2 regions of the Brevibacterium sp. NPDC056726 genome follow, and region 2 is predicted to be linked to the other one. Evidence: riboswitches for the same ligand, from Rfam matches in the RefSeq annotation. Region 2 holds a riboswitch; the other holds the start of a gene.
What was found. A riboswitch is a leader RNA that binds a small molecule or an ion and turns the genes downstream of it on or off. The one in region 2 is predicted to bind thiamine pyrophosphate.

Region 1 (7,493 bases), on a different contig from region 2:
CCGCATCTCGTCGATGAGGTCCTGGGACTGGACGAGCGCACTGTCGAGGAGGGCCGCCGCCTTCTCCGGGTCGTGGGCCCGGCGGGCCCGGGCGATGAGGACGGACAGGGACACGACGTTCTGCTGCACCCCGTCGTGGAGGTCGCGTTCGATGCGGCGGCGTTCGTCGTCGATGGCGACGACGACCCCGCGGCGGGTCGTGATGAGCTCGGTGATGCGGCTGTGGACCGCGGTCGGTCGGCTCACCTCCCCGGCGGAGGCGTCGATGCGCCCGTGCAGCCAGTTGCCGAGTTCGGCGAGGAGGACCGCGCCGATGAGGTTCGCCGCCCCGTAGAGGACGCCGACGAGGAGCAGCGGCTGGCTCATCGTCCACAGCGAGAAGCTGATCGTCACCCCGCCGCCTGAGAACAGGCCCTGGATGAGCGCGCCGAGGGTGACGAAGACGAAGCCGGTGAGGAGGTTGACCACGGGCACGGCGATGAGGAGGGCGACGAGGCCGGTCAGGGCGAAGAAGCCGCGCCCCGGCCGGGCGCCTGCGAGCATGATGCCGAGGGTCCGCTCCTGCCGGGTCCGCTCCCAGGTCAGGACGCGACGGGAGAGCGCCGAGGCGGGCGGGAGGCACGCGGCGAGCAGCAGCGGCAGGCAGAGGAGGCCGCCCCACAGCACCCCGAGCACGGAGAGCGACCACCGCCGGAGGAACATGCGGGGTTCGCGCGGGATCGTCGCGGGCCACGGCATGGCTCGATCGTAGCAACGCAGGTCAGGGCCTCTGGAGGGGTCAGACCTCACATCTCGTTCCGGTTTTCCGCATCACGTCCGCCGGTGAACCCGTCCCGGGAATGCGCTCCGCCTCGTATCGGCGAGCCCGGCCGCGTCACTAGGGTCGATGACCATGGACTTCGCTCTCGACCTCATCCAGCAGACGCTGACCTCCCCGTGGCTCTACCTCCTCATCGCCGTCGTCACCGCCCTCGACTCCCTCGTCCCGATCGTGCCCTCGGAGACCGTCGTCATCACCGCCGCCGCGTACGCCGTGACCGGCAGTCCGGCGGCGGTGGGCATCATCGCGGCGGCGGCCGTCGGTGCGCTCCTCGGCGATCTCGCCGCCCACCTCGTCGGTCGCGGCGGCAGTCGCGCCACCGACCGGTGGGTCCGGTCGGCCCGGCTGCGCCGGCTGCTCGCCTCGACGGCGGAGATGTTCGCCGTCCGGGGCGGTGCGATGCTCGTCGCGGGGCGGTTCATCCCCGGCGGGCGGACGGCGACGACGATCGCCTCGGGGATGCTCCGCTATCCCCTGCCGCGGTTCCTCGCCGTGGACTTCCTCGGGGCGCTGGCGTGGGCGGTCTACTCGACGGGCATCGGGCTAATCGGCGGGGCCGTGTTCGCCGATCAGCCGCTGTGGGGTGTCGTCCTCGGCGTCGGCATCGCGCTCACCCTCACCGGTCTCGCCGAGGTGGCCCGCCGTCTCCGGGCGAAGCGGAGGGCTGCTGTTGCCGAGCCCACGGCAGCTGCGGTCGGGCCACAGGGGTGTGTCCCGACCGCAGAGCGCGCCCGGCTCATGCGCTCCGGTCGAACTCGCCTGCTCGCAGCTGCACGAGAGTGAGATCGAGCAGCGGGGTCGGCACGCCGAGGTCGCGCGCCGTCGTCTGGAGATGACCGAGGATGTGCTCGGTCTCGTTCGGCAGTCCGGCCGTGACGTCCCGGTAGAGCGAGGAGGTGAAGGCGGAGCCCTCGGCGGTGAGCATCGAGAGAGTGGCAGCCCTGGCCCGCGCGGACACCGGGTGGCCGGCGGCCATGGCGACGGCTTCGAGTTCGTCGATGATCCCCACGACGTGGGGTTCGCCGCCGGCGGCCATGATCGCGCCGACCGGTGCCCGGAAGAGGCACGTGACGACACCGGCCGCGGCGATGAACACCCATTTCTCCCACAGGGCGTCGTCGATGCCGTCGATGACCTGCAGCCGGAAGCCGGGGACGTCGAGCGCGTCGACGACCGCGGGTGGGACCTCTCCCCCGCCGAGGCGGCCGATCGTCATCGTCGCGAGATCCGTCATCTGGACGATGTCGGCTCCGCGCATCGTGCCGACGATCTTGACGAGCCCACCGAGCACCTGTCCGGGGAACTCCGCCTCGAGGCGGCCGATCTGCGCCATCCCGTTGAGGAACGGGATGATGAGGGTCTGGGGTCCGACGGCCGGTCGGAGGTCGGCGATGATCGATTCGAGGGCACCGGCCTTGACGGCGACGAGGACGAGGTCGACCGGGGTCGGGTCGGCCGCGAGCTCCTCCGCCGTCGTCACGGTCACCGGGTTCGTCCGGTCCTCGTCTGGGGCGATGAATCGCAGACCGTTCTCTCTCAGGGCCTCGGCGCGTGCGGGCCTGACGAGGAAGGTGACGTCGCGTCCGGCTTCGACGAGGCGGGTGCCGAAGGCGCCGCCGGTCGCGCCGGCTCCGGCGATGAGGATTGTCACAGGGTGCCGTCCTTCGGGGTCGTGCCGGTGGTCGTGCCGGTGGTCGTGTCGGGGTCAGCGGAAGTCAGCTGCGCGCGCAGCCGAGCGGCCGCCTCGGCGGGGTCGGGCGCCTCGGTGATCGCGCGGACGACGACGATGCGCGTCGCCCCGGTCTCCTGCACTGACCGGAGACGATCACCGGCGGAGATCCCGCCGATCGCGAACCACGGCTTCGCCGTTCTCCCGCTCACCGCCGCGAGCGGTTCGAGTCCGGCCGCCGGGCGACCGGGCTTCGTCGGGGTCTCCCACACGGGGCCGAGGCAGAAGTAGTCGATCTCCGGGTCGGCGGCGGCGGCGAGCGCCTGCTCGACCGAATGCGTCGACCGGCCGAGGATGACGTCGTCGCCGAGCACCGTGCGGGCCTGCGCGCTCGTCAGGTCGCCCTGCCCGACATGGAAGACGTCCGCGCCGACGAGGAGGGCGACGTCGGCGCGGTCGTTGACGGAGAAGAGCTTCCCGTGCCGGTGGGCGGCCTCGCGGAGGATCTCGAGGGCGGCGATCTCCTCCCTGGCCTCCAGGCCCATGTCGCGGAGCTGGATGATGTCGACGCCCCCGGCGTAGGCGGCGTCGAGGAACTCACCGAGGTCGCCCTGCTGCGTGCGGGCGTCGGTGCAGAGGTAGAGCCGGGCGGAGGCGAGCGCACGGGTCCGCGCGGCGTCCCGGCCGGTGGAGTCGCGGTCGGCCGGGTGGCCCGCGTTCTCGGTCACGGGGTCTTGCACTGCGGGAGACGTTGGCATCGTGGGAACCATGCTCCTAGAGTAGAGGAGTTCGCGGGAGCCTCGCAGGGAGGCTGAGAGGGCTTCGTGCCGACCGTCCTACCTGATGCGGGTCATGCCGCCGGAGGGAGAATCGCATGGACGTCATCGTCGTCGGCGCCGGGATCATCGGCCTGGCCGCGGCGTGGGAGCTGCACCGGCGCGGGGCGGCCGTCACCGTCATCGATCCGCATCCGGGCGCGGGCGCCACCGCGGCCGCGGCCGGGATGATCGCCCCTGCCGCCGAGATCGCGTGGGGCCAGACTCCGCTGTTTCCGCTCATGCGCGTCTCCGCCGACCTCTACCCGGACTTCACTGCGGCACTGACCCGGGAATCGGGGGCCGACCTCGGGGAGACGGCGACCGCCACACTCGTCTGCGCCGGTGACCGCGCGGATCTCACGGCCCTGCGCGAACTCAGCGCCCTCCAGTCCGCGGCCGGTTCCGACCTCGACCTGCTCACCGGATCCCGCGCCCGCGATCTCGAACCCGCCCTGGCCCCCGGTGTGTGCGGGGCCGTCCTCATTCCCGGCGATCATGCGATCGATCCCCGGCGGGTGACGCGCGCGCTGCTCACCGTCCTCGGCGACCGCGTCATCGAGGACCGGGTGACGGGACTGGTCGGCGATGAGGGATCACCGACCGGTGCCCCGGCCCGGACGACCGGAGTCGAGCTCGCCTCGGGGCGTCGGCTGCACGCCGATCAGGTCGTGCTCGCCGCAGGCATGGCGCACAATGCGATCGCCGGCGCTCCCGAGCTGCCGCTGCGGGCCGTCCACGGCGACGTCATCCGCCTCCGCTCGGATCCCGGCGCTCCCCCGCTGCTCACCCGGACGATCCGGGGACTCGTCGCCGGTCGGCCCGTCTACGTCGTGCCGCGGCCCGATGGGGAGCTCGTCCTCGGGGCGACCTCCCGGGAGGACGGCCAGGCGGGCATCCTCGCCGAGGGCGTCCACCGTCTCCTCCACGACGCCGAACGCCTCGTGCCCGGGCTCCTCGGATGTGAGATCACGGAGATCACGGCACGGGCCCGGCCCGGCTCGCCCGACGACCTCCCTCTCCTCGGTCGCACTGACCCCGGTCTCGTCGTCTCCACCGGGTACTTCCGCCACGGGGTTCTCCTCGCACCGTTCGGCGCCCGCCTCGGCGCGGATCTCGTCGTCGGCGCGGACTCCGCGTGGCTGCCCGTCGGTGCGCGCGAGGCCGTGGCACCGGAACGGTTCGAGTCCGACCACTCGCCATCATCACCGCAGTCACCTGGTGCACCACTGCTGACAGCAAGGAAGGGATCATGACCATCACTCTCAACGGCGACCGCCGGGACATCACCGCGGGCACGACCGCCCGCACCCTCGTCGAGGACATCACCGGACGGCAGCTGAGCGAAGACGGCACCCCGGTCGACGGCGGCCGCATCGGGGTGGCCCTCGCCGTCGACGGTGAAGTCGTGCGCCGCGGGCTGTGGGCCGGCTTCACCATCACCGACGGCCACACCGTCGACATCGTCACCGCAGTCCAGGGAGGCTGACATGAGCTGGACCATCGACACCGTCACCTTCGACTCCCACCTCGTCATGGGCACCGGTGGGGCGAGCACCCTGCGCATCCTCGAGGACGCCCTGACCGCCTCGGCGACAGAGCTGACGACGGTCGCGATCCGCCGCTTCGACGCCGAGGCCAGGGATTCGGTGTTCGCGCTCCTCGAGCGGCTGGGCATCCGCTCACTGCCGAACACGGCCGGGTGCTACACCGCCCGCGATGCCGTGCTCACCGCGCAGCTGGCCCGGGAGGCGCTCGAGACGAACTGGGTCAAACTCGAGGTCATCGCCGACGAGGACACCCTCCTGCCCGACCCCGTCGAACTCTTCCGCGCCACCGAGGAGCTCGTCCTCGACGGCTTCACGGTCTTCGCCTACACGAACGACGATCCCGCGCTGGCGAAGCGGCTCGAGGACGCCGGGGTCGCCGCGGTCATGCCCGCCGGCGCCCCGATCGGTTCGGGCCTGGGCATCCTCAACCCGCACAACATCGAGACGATCGTCTCCCGCGCCCAGGTGCCCGTCATCCTCGACGCGGGCATCGGCACCGCCTCGGACGCCGCCCTGGCCATGGAGCTCGGGTGCACCGCGGTGCTGCTCGCCTCCGCCGTCACCCGCGCTCACGACGCCCCGGCGATGGCGCAGGCGATGCGGCTCGCCGTCGACGCCGGTCGCCTGGCGGCCGGGGCGGGACGGATCCCCAAACGCCCGCTCGCGCTCGCATCGTCGCCCGACGACGGGCGGGTCACCGCGGAGTCCGCCCGCACGACCTCGGTCGAGAACCTGGTGATGGGGCCGTGAGACCGCTCGTCGAACCCGGACCCGAGCTCAGCCCCGCGGAGATCGCACGCTACTCCCGGCACCTCAGCCTGCCCGATGTCGGGGTGACCGGTCAGCGCCGCCTGCGCGCGGCGAAGATCCTCGTCATCGGCGCCGGCGGTCTCGGCGCCCCGGTCCTCCAGTACCTCGGGGCGGCCGGGATCGGGCAGCTGACCGTCATCGACGACGATGTCGTCGACGTGTCGAACCTGCAGCGCCAGATCCTCCACCGGGACGCCGATGTCGGCCGTCCCAAGGTCGAATCCGCGCGCGATGCCCTCCTCCGGCTCGATCCCGGCCTCACCGTCGAGACGGTTGCCGAGCGCCTGAGCCCGGACAACGCCCTCGAACTCTTCGCCGCCCACGACCTCGTCATCGACGGGGCGGACAACTTCGCGACCCGCTACCTGTCCAACGACGCCGCCGAACTCACCGGCACACCGCTGGTGTGGGGGACGATCTTCCGCTTCGAGGGGCAGGTGAGCACGTTCGCCCCCGGTCACGGTCCGATGCTGCGTGACCTCTTCCCCGACATCCCCGACGCCGATTCCGTGCCGAGCTGTGCCGAGGGCGGGGTGCTCGGGGTGCTCTGCGGGCTCGTCGGGTCGCTCATGGCCGCCGAGGCGATCAAGCTCATCTGCGGCATCGGCGATCCCCTGCTCGGCCGCCTGCTGCGGGTCGATGCGTTGAGCACGAGCTTCACGACGCTGCGCTTCTCGCCCGACCCGGACCGCCCCGCCGTCACCGATCTCGCCGAGGTGGCCCTCGCGTGTGCGGCACCGGCGGTGGGGGCTCCGGCTCCGGCCGGGGTGGCGGAGGTCACGGCCGACGAGGTCCGCGCGCTCACCTCGGCGCCGGTGATCGTCGATGTCCGGGAGGCGTGGGAGCGGGAGCTCGAGGCGATTCCCGGCAGCGTGCACGTCCCCCTCGACGTCGTCGTCGACCGCGGGTGGCCGTCCCTCGCCGAGGCGGTCGGCCCGGCCACCGACATCGTCGTCCACTGCAGGTCGGGGGTGCGGTCGGCTCGCGCCGTCTCGGCAGTGAGCAGCGAAGCGCCGTCGGATGTCCGCATCCGGTCATTGGCCGGAGGCATCGAGGCGTGGACGGCGACGGAGTCTACGCCAGTTCGCTGAGGCGGCGACGCAGTCCGTTCTCCCCGGCTCGCATGACGATGCCGTGCATGCCGGCGGAGGCCGGTCTGAGGACCCGGACGGATCGCCGCCTGGTCGTCACGCACCATATCGCGGAGATCGCGGTGAGCGGCCCGGTGCGCGCCAGGGTCCAGACGCCGACGCCGCGCAGGTCGCCGTCGGCGAGGAGGCGCACCTGCTGCGGTGGGATGAGACCCTCGATGGACAGCGTGATGTCGAACGCGACGCCGAGGGGGCTGCGCACGGTGATCTCCGCGCGACTGCCGGGGTGGACACCCGAGTCGTCCGTGGTGGCCGCGGCGATGCCCGGCCACCACTGCGGCCAGGCCTCGACATCGGTGAGGACCGTCCACACCGCAGCGAGGGGATCGGCCGCTCGCCACACCGACTCGAAGTGGAAGGGCGCGGACTCACCGGGGCGGGGGCGGGTGTGCTCGTGGCTCATCGCGGGCCTCCGTTCGACGCGTCGTCCTTCGACGGTAGTCTGGGTGGCGTGCCAGCCGAAAATCGCCGACCCCGCAGACCGTCGCCGCTCGGCGGGCGGAAGCCGACGAAGGACGACCTCGCGCAGTTCGCCACCGACGATCCCGATGCCATCGACGATGTCCTCCCGGCCGGGCCGGGAAAGCTCTCCCTGCTCATCGTCGGCATCAATCCGGGACTGTGGACAGCGGCGGTCAACGCGCCCTTCGCGCGTCCGGGCAATCGCTTCTGGCCCTC
Region 2 (7,493 bases):
GACCTCTTGCTGCGATAGATGCGGAATTGGCGAGTGACCAAGTGCTAGATGATGTGGACACCCGCCTCGCCCTTCTGTTTGCCTATTTGAAGGCTAACGACCAGCGCCAATGGCGAACTGAGCGTAGCCTTGAAACCCGAGAGCTGCCCAAGCAGCTCCGTACTTGATGAATCCGGTTGCGACATTCTTTACTTGACTTGCCGCCGCCGCCCATCGCGATTTTTCATCCTCCGACGCGCCCTGAGCAGCTAAGAGTGCAACCCACAGTTGCTCCATCGCATGGCCAAAGTCGAATTCTTGTCCAAGGCCGTTCCGTTCAATGTTGGCTCGAATCGAGCTTAAGAGTTCGTTGATGTACCGCTTCATTTCGCCGCTGATCGACTCGTCTTCGACGAGAATTTGGCGGACTTCGCCGAGGAGATCGTCCACCCGGGGAGCGTGCCGCGTGTTCTCGTCGAGGATTCTCTGTACATCGTAAGCGGCGAGGCGTAAGGCCTCCATCATCACCGGATCGAAGTTGTATGAGTCGAGCTGGCTACTATCCCAGCTGGACTGTACAGCCAGAATCGCGCGGGCCATCTTGGGAACGTGCTGGAGACAACGCTCAGCGACCAAGCTGTGGGTGCTGAGGAACTCAAGAGTACGACGAGTTTCAGTGAAGAGCTCCATCGCCTCAATGTGACGTTGAGTCGCTTGGCCTGGATCCCGTTTGAACCCCCGGCTCGTTTTGGGCGTTTCGTTGGTATTCCATGCATCAAACAGATCGGCAAGTTCCATTACCGGATTGCCATCAGATCTCGTTCCCATACACCATATCCAACCACAATACGGAAGTCAGCACTGTCGTCATCGGTGATTCCGGAGGGTCGGCCGTAGTTTCCTTGGCGTCCGCCCCTCACCTCGCGAAGACGGAGGCGTCCCAATTCTGCATCGCATGCGCTGAGGCCCAGAAGTGGAGTTCGTAGACGCATGCGCGTTCGAACGCCGCGCGCATCCGTGCGGCTTCGTCAGCCGGAACCCGGTCGAACTCGCGCTCTAAGATCGCCACGGCCTGCCGGGTCGATTCGTCGAACTCCGGGGAGTCATAGGTCTGCACCCACGTCCGGTACGGGTGATTCTCGCTCATCGTTCCCGCCTTCTCGACGAGCACTTTGCCCATGTGCGCGTAGACCCAGAAGCACGGGAGGACACCGGCGACACCTTCCCCGTACGACCGGCTCGCCGCAGTGGCGACGAGGAACGACACGTAGCCGAGCGTCGTCGGCGACGGTCCCAGATGGTCGGTGGCCTCGAGCTCGGCGTGGGCCACGGCGAGCCGCTCATCGGAGAGCAGCTGAGCGTGCATCTCCTCCTCCACCGTGATCGCCTCCGCCGCCGAGGTCGACCAGAACCGGGACTCTCCTCTGTCCGCTGTCTTCCCGGCGAGGAACGACATCGCCTTCGCATACCCGCTCAAGTAGATGCTGTCCTGCGTGATGTAGTTCGTGAACGCGAGCGGGGCGAGCGTGCCCTCGGCGAGCTGGGTGAGGAACGGCAGCGCTTCGATCTCGTCGATGATCGGGCGCACGTCCTCCCACAGCGCGGTGGTGTGCGGTCCGGCGGCGAAGTTCATGCTCATGAGTGGTCTCTCCTCGGGGTCGGAATGGGACGGGAATCAGACGGGAATCGGACTGTCCGGAATCAGCCGGGTGGGAAGCGGCCGGGTCGACAGGCTATCCGCGACGGCGGACGTCGACCTGGTGGTCGACGGGCCCGTGCGCACCGGCCGCATCGAGGCTGACCTGCCAGTCCGCGGCCGAGGCGAGCGCGCGGGCGAGGAAGTCGAGTCCGCGCTCGACGGCCCCGTGCACCTCCTCGGCACTCAGCGCCTCTCCGCCGTTCGCCCGCCTGAGCACGGCCGCCTCGGCGGTGATCGCAGCCGACAGGGTGCACCCGGTGCCGTGCGTGTTCGGGGTGGAGATCCGGGGGTGGGAGAACTCGGCGATCTCCCCATCAGCGGTGACGAGAATGTCGGCGACGTCCCCGTCCGCGGCGTGACCGCCCTTGAGGAGCACCGCCCGGGCACCCCGGGCGATGAGCTCGCGTGCCTGGTCGCGCATCTGAGCCGGGGTCTGGGCCTCAGCGACATCGTCGCCGAGGAGGAGGGCGGCCTCGGGGAGGTTCGGGGTGATGAGATCGGCGAAGGGCAGGAGACGCTCCCGCACGGCGGCGACCGCATCGACCTCGAGGAGGCGGTGCCCGGACGTCGACACCATGACCGGGTCGACGGTGAAGAACCCGAGATCGGAGGTGCGCGCCCGATCGACGACGAGGTCGACGAGCGACGTCGACCCGAGCATCCCCGTCTTCGTCGCATCGACGGGCATGTCGTTCAGGACACTGTCGAGCTCGGCGACGACGAAGTCCTCATCGATCGGGTAGACGCGGGAGACCCCGTGCGTGTTCTGCGCGACGAGCGCGGTGATCGCCGTGGTCCCCAGCACCCCGAGGGCGGTGAACGTCTTGAGGTCGGCGTGGATGCCCGCCCCGCCCGAGGGGTCGGTGCCGGCGATCGACAGGGTGATCGGTGGCCGCGTGCTCATGCCGCTCCCCCGTCCTCGCCGGCACCCGGCGCGGTCCCGTCGCCGTACGCGGTGAGCAGCTCCCGGGCCGCCCGTTCCGGGTCGGCAGCCCGGCAGATCGCCGAGACGACGCAGAAGCCGAGCAGTCCGCGGCCGCGCAGCTGCGGGACCCGGCTGGCATCGATGCCGCCGATCGCCACCGCCGGCAGACCCGCCTCGGCCGTGAGTTCGCCGAGGCGGTCGGGACCGATCCCGGCCGGTGCGTCGGTCTTCGTCGTCGTGTCGAAGACGGGCCCGATCCCGACGAGGTCGACGGCGCCGGCAGCCCGGGCGGCGGCGAACTCGGCGTCGCTGGCGGCGGAGAGACCGATGAGCGGGTCGGGTCCGACGAGGTCGCGCACCTCGGCGACGGGAGTGTCGGTCTGTCCGACATGGATGTGGACGTCGGCGCCCTCATCGAGGAGGTGCCGGGTGACGGCGACCCGGTCGTTGAGGACAACGGGCACGCGGCGGTCCGTACCCGCCACCGCCTCGGCGACGGCGGCAATGACCTCCCTGGTCAGGGTCAGGAACTCGGTGTCGTCGATGTCCTTGTCGCGGACCTGGACCATGCCGACTCCCCCGCGCACGGCCGCGAGCACGGTCTCGGCGACGGTGCGTCCGGCCTCCCGGCTCTGGGCGGAATCGGTGACGAGGTAGAGGCGGGCGTCGACGCCGGCCAGGCGCTCACTCGTCGCGCTCATGCTCTCGTCACTTCGACCCGTGCCTGACCGATGCGCGCATCGTCGGTGGTGTAGAGGGCGTCGAGGAAGTGTTCGGCATAGCTGCCCGGTCCGGCGGCACCGGCCGCTGCGGCTTCGCCGGCGACGGCGAAGTGGGCGTGGGCGGCGACGACGGCGGTGAACTGTTCGAACGCCGCGAGTCCGGCCGGCCCCGCACCGGAACTCGAACCGGCCGGCGGCACGGCGGCGAGGTAGGCGGAGGTCACGGCACCGAGCGAGCACCCGGTGCCGATGACGAGCGGCATGAACTCATGGCCCCCGTCGACACGGGCGATGTGATCGACGCCGTCGATGTGGGCGACGATCGCGTCGCGTCTGCCCGAGACGGCGACGATCGCCCCACTGGTCCGTGCGAGCTCGGCCGCCGCGGGGAGGACGGCGTCGACCTCGTCGGTGGATTCGACGCCGCGCCCGCCGGCCCCGGCTCCTGCCAGGGCCGCGATCTCCGAGGCGTTGCCGCGGATCGCGGTCGGGCGATCGGCGGCGGCCCGGCGGATGCGGGTGGTGCGGTGGTCGACTGCGCCGATGCTCACCGGGTCGAGCACCCACGGAGTCGAGTCCGCGGTGACGGCTCCGATCGCGGCGTCGGCGGCGAGGAACTGCTGGTTCGTCGCGGTTCCGAAGTTGACGAGCAGACCGCCGGCGAGGTGCGCGAACTGTGCGGCGTCGGCTTCATGGTCGAGCATCGCCGGGGACGCACCGACGGCGAGCAGCACGTTCGCGCTGAACTGCTGCACGACCGTGTTCGTGATGCATTGGATGAGCGGATTCGCCGCGCGCAGACGTGCGTGCGCCGACGACAGATCGATGTCAGTCATGACGATCCCTTCGCTAGCATGGCCCAGATCAGGTTCGATGGGTGTCCTCTCAGCCCGGCGCGACTGCCGCCGGGCACCCCATGTCATTGCCCATGACTGTACCAAAATCGCCGAGGCGGGGGTGAGGTGGGGTCACCCCCTGACCTCGCCCCCGCCTCGGCGCTGGTGGAGCAGACCTCACCCCCTGCCGACGTACCGCTGTCCGCGCCGGCTGACGGCGTCGATGACGACGGCGGTGAGGAGGACGAGGGCGGTGATGATCTGCTGCATATCGGAGTTGAAGCCGATGAGGTAGAGACCGTTGTTGATCGCGCCGACGACGAACGCCCCGAGGACCGCGGCCCACGCCGACCCCCGCCCGCCGAAGAGGGAGGTGCCGCCGATGACGGCCGCGGCGATCGCGTTGAGGAGGTCCTGGGTGCCCACGAGCGTCGACCCGGCGTTCGTCGTCACTCCGGCCTTGACGAAGCCGAAGAGGGCGGCGAGGACCCCGGCGGTCATGAACACGCTGATGCGCACCCACGTCACCCGGATGCCGGCGCGCCGGGCGGCTTCGACCTTGCCGCCGACGGCGTAGATCGAGCGTCCGTAGCGGGTCTTGCGCAGCACGAGGTCGATGATGATCGCGATGACCATCATGAGGAAGAACGGCAGCGCGAGTCCGAAGTCCTGGTTGACGAGGATGAGGAAGCCGAAGACGATCGCCGCGAGGACGACGATGCGCACGATGACGGCCGTCCAGCTCGGGCTGTCGAGGCCTGCGGAGTGCCGACGCAGCTTCGAATGGATGATGCCGGCGGCGAAGCCGATGACGGCGATCGCCCCGAAGACGTAGGCCCAGAACGCCGGGAAGTAGTAGCTGGCGAAGTCGAAGACGAACGTATCGGCCATCGAGAGGTTCTTCTGGGTGCCGAGCACCGTGAGCGTGAGCCCCGTGAACGCGAGCAGACCGGCAAGGGTGACGACGAACGCGGGAATCCCGACGACGGCGAAGAACCAGCCCTGGATCGCCCCGATGACGAGGCCGAGCAGGAGGATGATCGTCACCGCGATCACCGGCGGGACCCCCTGCCGGACGACGAGGACACCGAGCACCGAGGCGGCGAGACCGCCGAGCTGGGCGAGCGAGAGGTCGATCTCGCCGAGGAGGAGGATGAGGTTGATCCCGAGTGCGAGGATCGCCAGGTAGGCGACCTGGGTGGAGAGGTTGACGAGATTCGCCGGTGAGAGGAAGTTGCTGTTCGCCGACTGGAAGACGATGACGATGACGACGAGGGCGAGGATGACGGGGAACGACCCGAGCTGGCCTTCCCGGATCCGGCGGACGAACGTCCGCACGAGCCCCTCGTCGGAGATCCGCTCGTCGGTGATGAGGGAATTGCGGGTCATCGGCGCTCACCCCTCCGCGCGGCCCGCTGGGTCACGACGTTGTCGTTGGCTCCGGTGATCGCGGCGACGAGGACGTCGGTGCGCTCGTCTCCCGGGAAGTCCCCGGCGTCCTTGCCCAGCCGCAGCACGTGGACACGGTCGCACACGGCCTGGACATCGGCCATGTTGTGGCTGACGAGGAGCACCCCGAGGTCACGGTCACGGAGGCGTTCGATGAGGTTGAGCACCTCGGCGGTCTGGGCGACGCCGAGGGCGGCCGTCGGTTCGTCGAGCATGACGAGCGAGGGTTCGCCGAGGAGGGACCGGGCGATCGCCACCGTCTGGCGCTGGCCGCCGGACAGGGCGGCGATCGGCACGCGCACGCTCGGGATCTTCGCGGACAGGCTGCGCAGCAGCTCCCACGACTTCGCCTCCATCGCGACTTCGTCGAGGACGCCGCCGCGGGTGTGCTCGTGACCGAGGAAGAGGTTGGCGACGACGTCGAGGTTCTCGCAGAGTGCGAGATCCTGGAACACCGTGGCCACCCCGGCTCGCTGTGCGTCCTTCGGGGAGGAGAACTTCTGCGGGCGTCCGCCCATGATGAGCTCGCCTCCGTCGGCGGAGTGGACGCCGGCGATGATCTTGATGAGCGTCGACTTGCCGGCGCCGTTGTCGCCGACGAGGCCGACGACCTCGCCGCGGCCGATCGTGAGGTTGATGTCGGTGAGCGCCTGGACGGCGCCGAATCGCTTGTCGATCCCGCGCAGCTGGAGCACGGGCTGGGAAGCAGTGGACTGGGGCGTCTCCGACGCCCGCCCGGAAGCGGGCGTCGGATCGTTCGTCTGTGAGGTCATCGGGCTGGTCGGACCGTCCTACTTGATTCCGGCATCCGTGCACAGCTTCTCATCGATGCCCGAGCAGATGTCGGAGGCCTTGATCTGATCGCCGACGATGTCCTTGATCGTGTCCTTCGTCACGACCTTCGCCTCGACGAAGTCCGTCGGGGTGTCCTTGTACGTCGTGCCGGCCTCGGGCTTCTCCCCGTTGGCCAGTGCGACCGCGGCCTTCGCCGCGTATTCGGCCTGCGGCGGGATCGACTTGTAGATCGTCGCGTACTGCTCGCCCTTGAGGATGTTCTGCAGTCCGTCGACCTCGGCGTCCTGCCCGGTGACGACGGGATCCTGCTTCGCCTTCGTCGTCGCCGCGAGCACCCCGCCGGCGGTGCCGTCATTGGCCGCGTAGATCGCGATCGGCTTCTCACCCCCGCCCTGCAGCTGGCCCTCGACCCACTGGCGGGCATCGTCGGGGTTCCAATCGAGCGTGTCGTGGTTGGCGGCGATGTCGACGCCGGCACCCTTGAGCGTCTCCTCGGCACCGGCCTTGAAGTCCGCGGCGTTGGGGTCCTTCGGGTCGCCGTTGACCATCCACACCGGTCCGGACGTCGGGTCGACGCCCTTGGCCTCGAGTCCGTCGAGGAGGGCCTGACCCTGGAGGTTGCCGATCTTCTTGTTGTCGAACGACGTGTAGTAGTCGGCTCCCTCGAAGAACCGGTCGTAGGAGACGACGGGGATCTGCTTCGCTTCGGCCTTCGCCAGGGAGGAGGAGACCGCCGAGGCGTCGACGGGGTCGAGGACGATGACGTCGACGCCCTCGGTGACCGCGGCTTCGAACTGCTGTTGCTGCTGGGTCGCGTCCTGGTTGGCGTTGCGGTACTCGACCTTTGCATCGGGGCTCGCCTCGGCGACGTACTTCTCGAAGTTCGGCTTGTCGAGGGATTCGTAGCGCGTCGTCTTCGACTCCGGCAGGAGGAGGGCGATCGTCACCGGGCCGTCACCGCCGCCGGAATCGGCGGCCTCGTTGCCCTGGCCCTTCTGATTGCCGCAGCCGCTGAGCGCGAGGGCGGAGATCGCGACCGCGGCGCCGAGCACCGCGAGCCGGCGCGGCTTCCTCAGCGAGGAGGGCAC

Region 1: it holds a riboswitch for thiamine pyrophosphate, as region 2 does, so the genes downstream of both, thiO (glycine oxidase ThiO) here and thiM (hydroxyethylthiazole kinase) in region 2, are expected to answer to the same signal.

Annotation. Positions count from the first base shown of each region.
Region 1 covers NZ_JBHTYZ010000002.1:313,322-320,814, reverse strand. The annotation lists gene ACFQ91_RS04950 (sensor histidine kinase) at 1-738, opposite strand, end outside; gene ACFQ91_RS04945 (DedA family protein) at 893-1,603, shown strand; gene ACFQ91_RS04940 (ketopantoate reductase family protein) at 1,557-2,471, opposite strand; gene thiE (thiamine phosphate synthase) at 2,468-3,247, opposite strand; TPP riboswitch at 3,271-3,373, shown strand; gene thiO (glycine oxidase ThiO) at 3,364-4,560, shown strand; gene thiS (sulfur carrier protein ThiS) at 4,557-4,793, shown strand; gene ACFQ91_RS04920 (thiazole synthase) at 4,795-5,604, shown strand; gene moeB (molybdopterin-synthase adenylyltransferase MoeB) at 5,601-6,755, shown strand; gene ACFQ91_RS04910 (SRPBCC family protein) at 6,739-7,218, opposite strand; gene ACFQ91_RS04905 (mismatch-specific DNA-glycosylase) at 7,267-7,493, shown strand, end outside.
Region 2 covers NZ_JBHTYZ010000001.1:90,511-98,003, forward strand. The annotation lists gene ACFQ91_RS00420 (hypothetical protein) at 94-777, opposite strand; gene ACFQ91_RS00425 (TenA family protein) at 896-1,618, opposite strand; gene thiD (bifunctional hydroxymethylpyrimidine kinase/phosphomethylpyrimidine kinase) at 1,713-2,582, opposite strand; gene thiE (thiamine phosphate synthase) at 2,579-3,304, opposite strand; gene thiM (hydroxyethylthiazole kinase) at 3,301-4,161, opposite strand; TPP riboswitch at 4,149-4,252, opposite strand; gene ACFQ91_RS00445 (sugar ABC transporter permease) at 4,339-5,550, opposite strand; gene ACFQ91_RS00450 (ATP-binding cassette domain-containing protein) at 5,547-6,383, opposite strand; gene ACFQ91_RS00455 (substrate-binding domain-containing protein) at 6,402-7,493, opposite strand, start outside.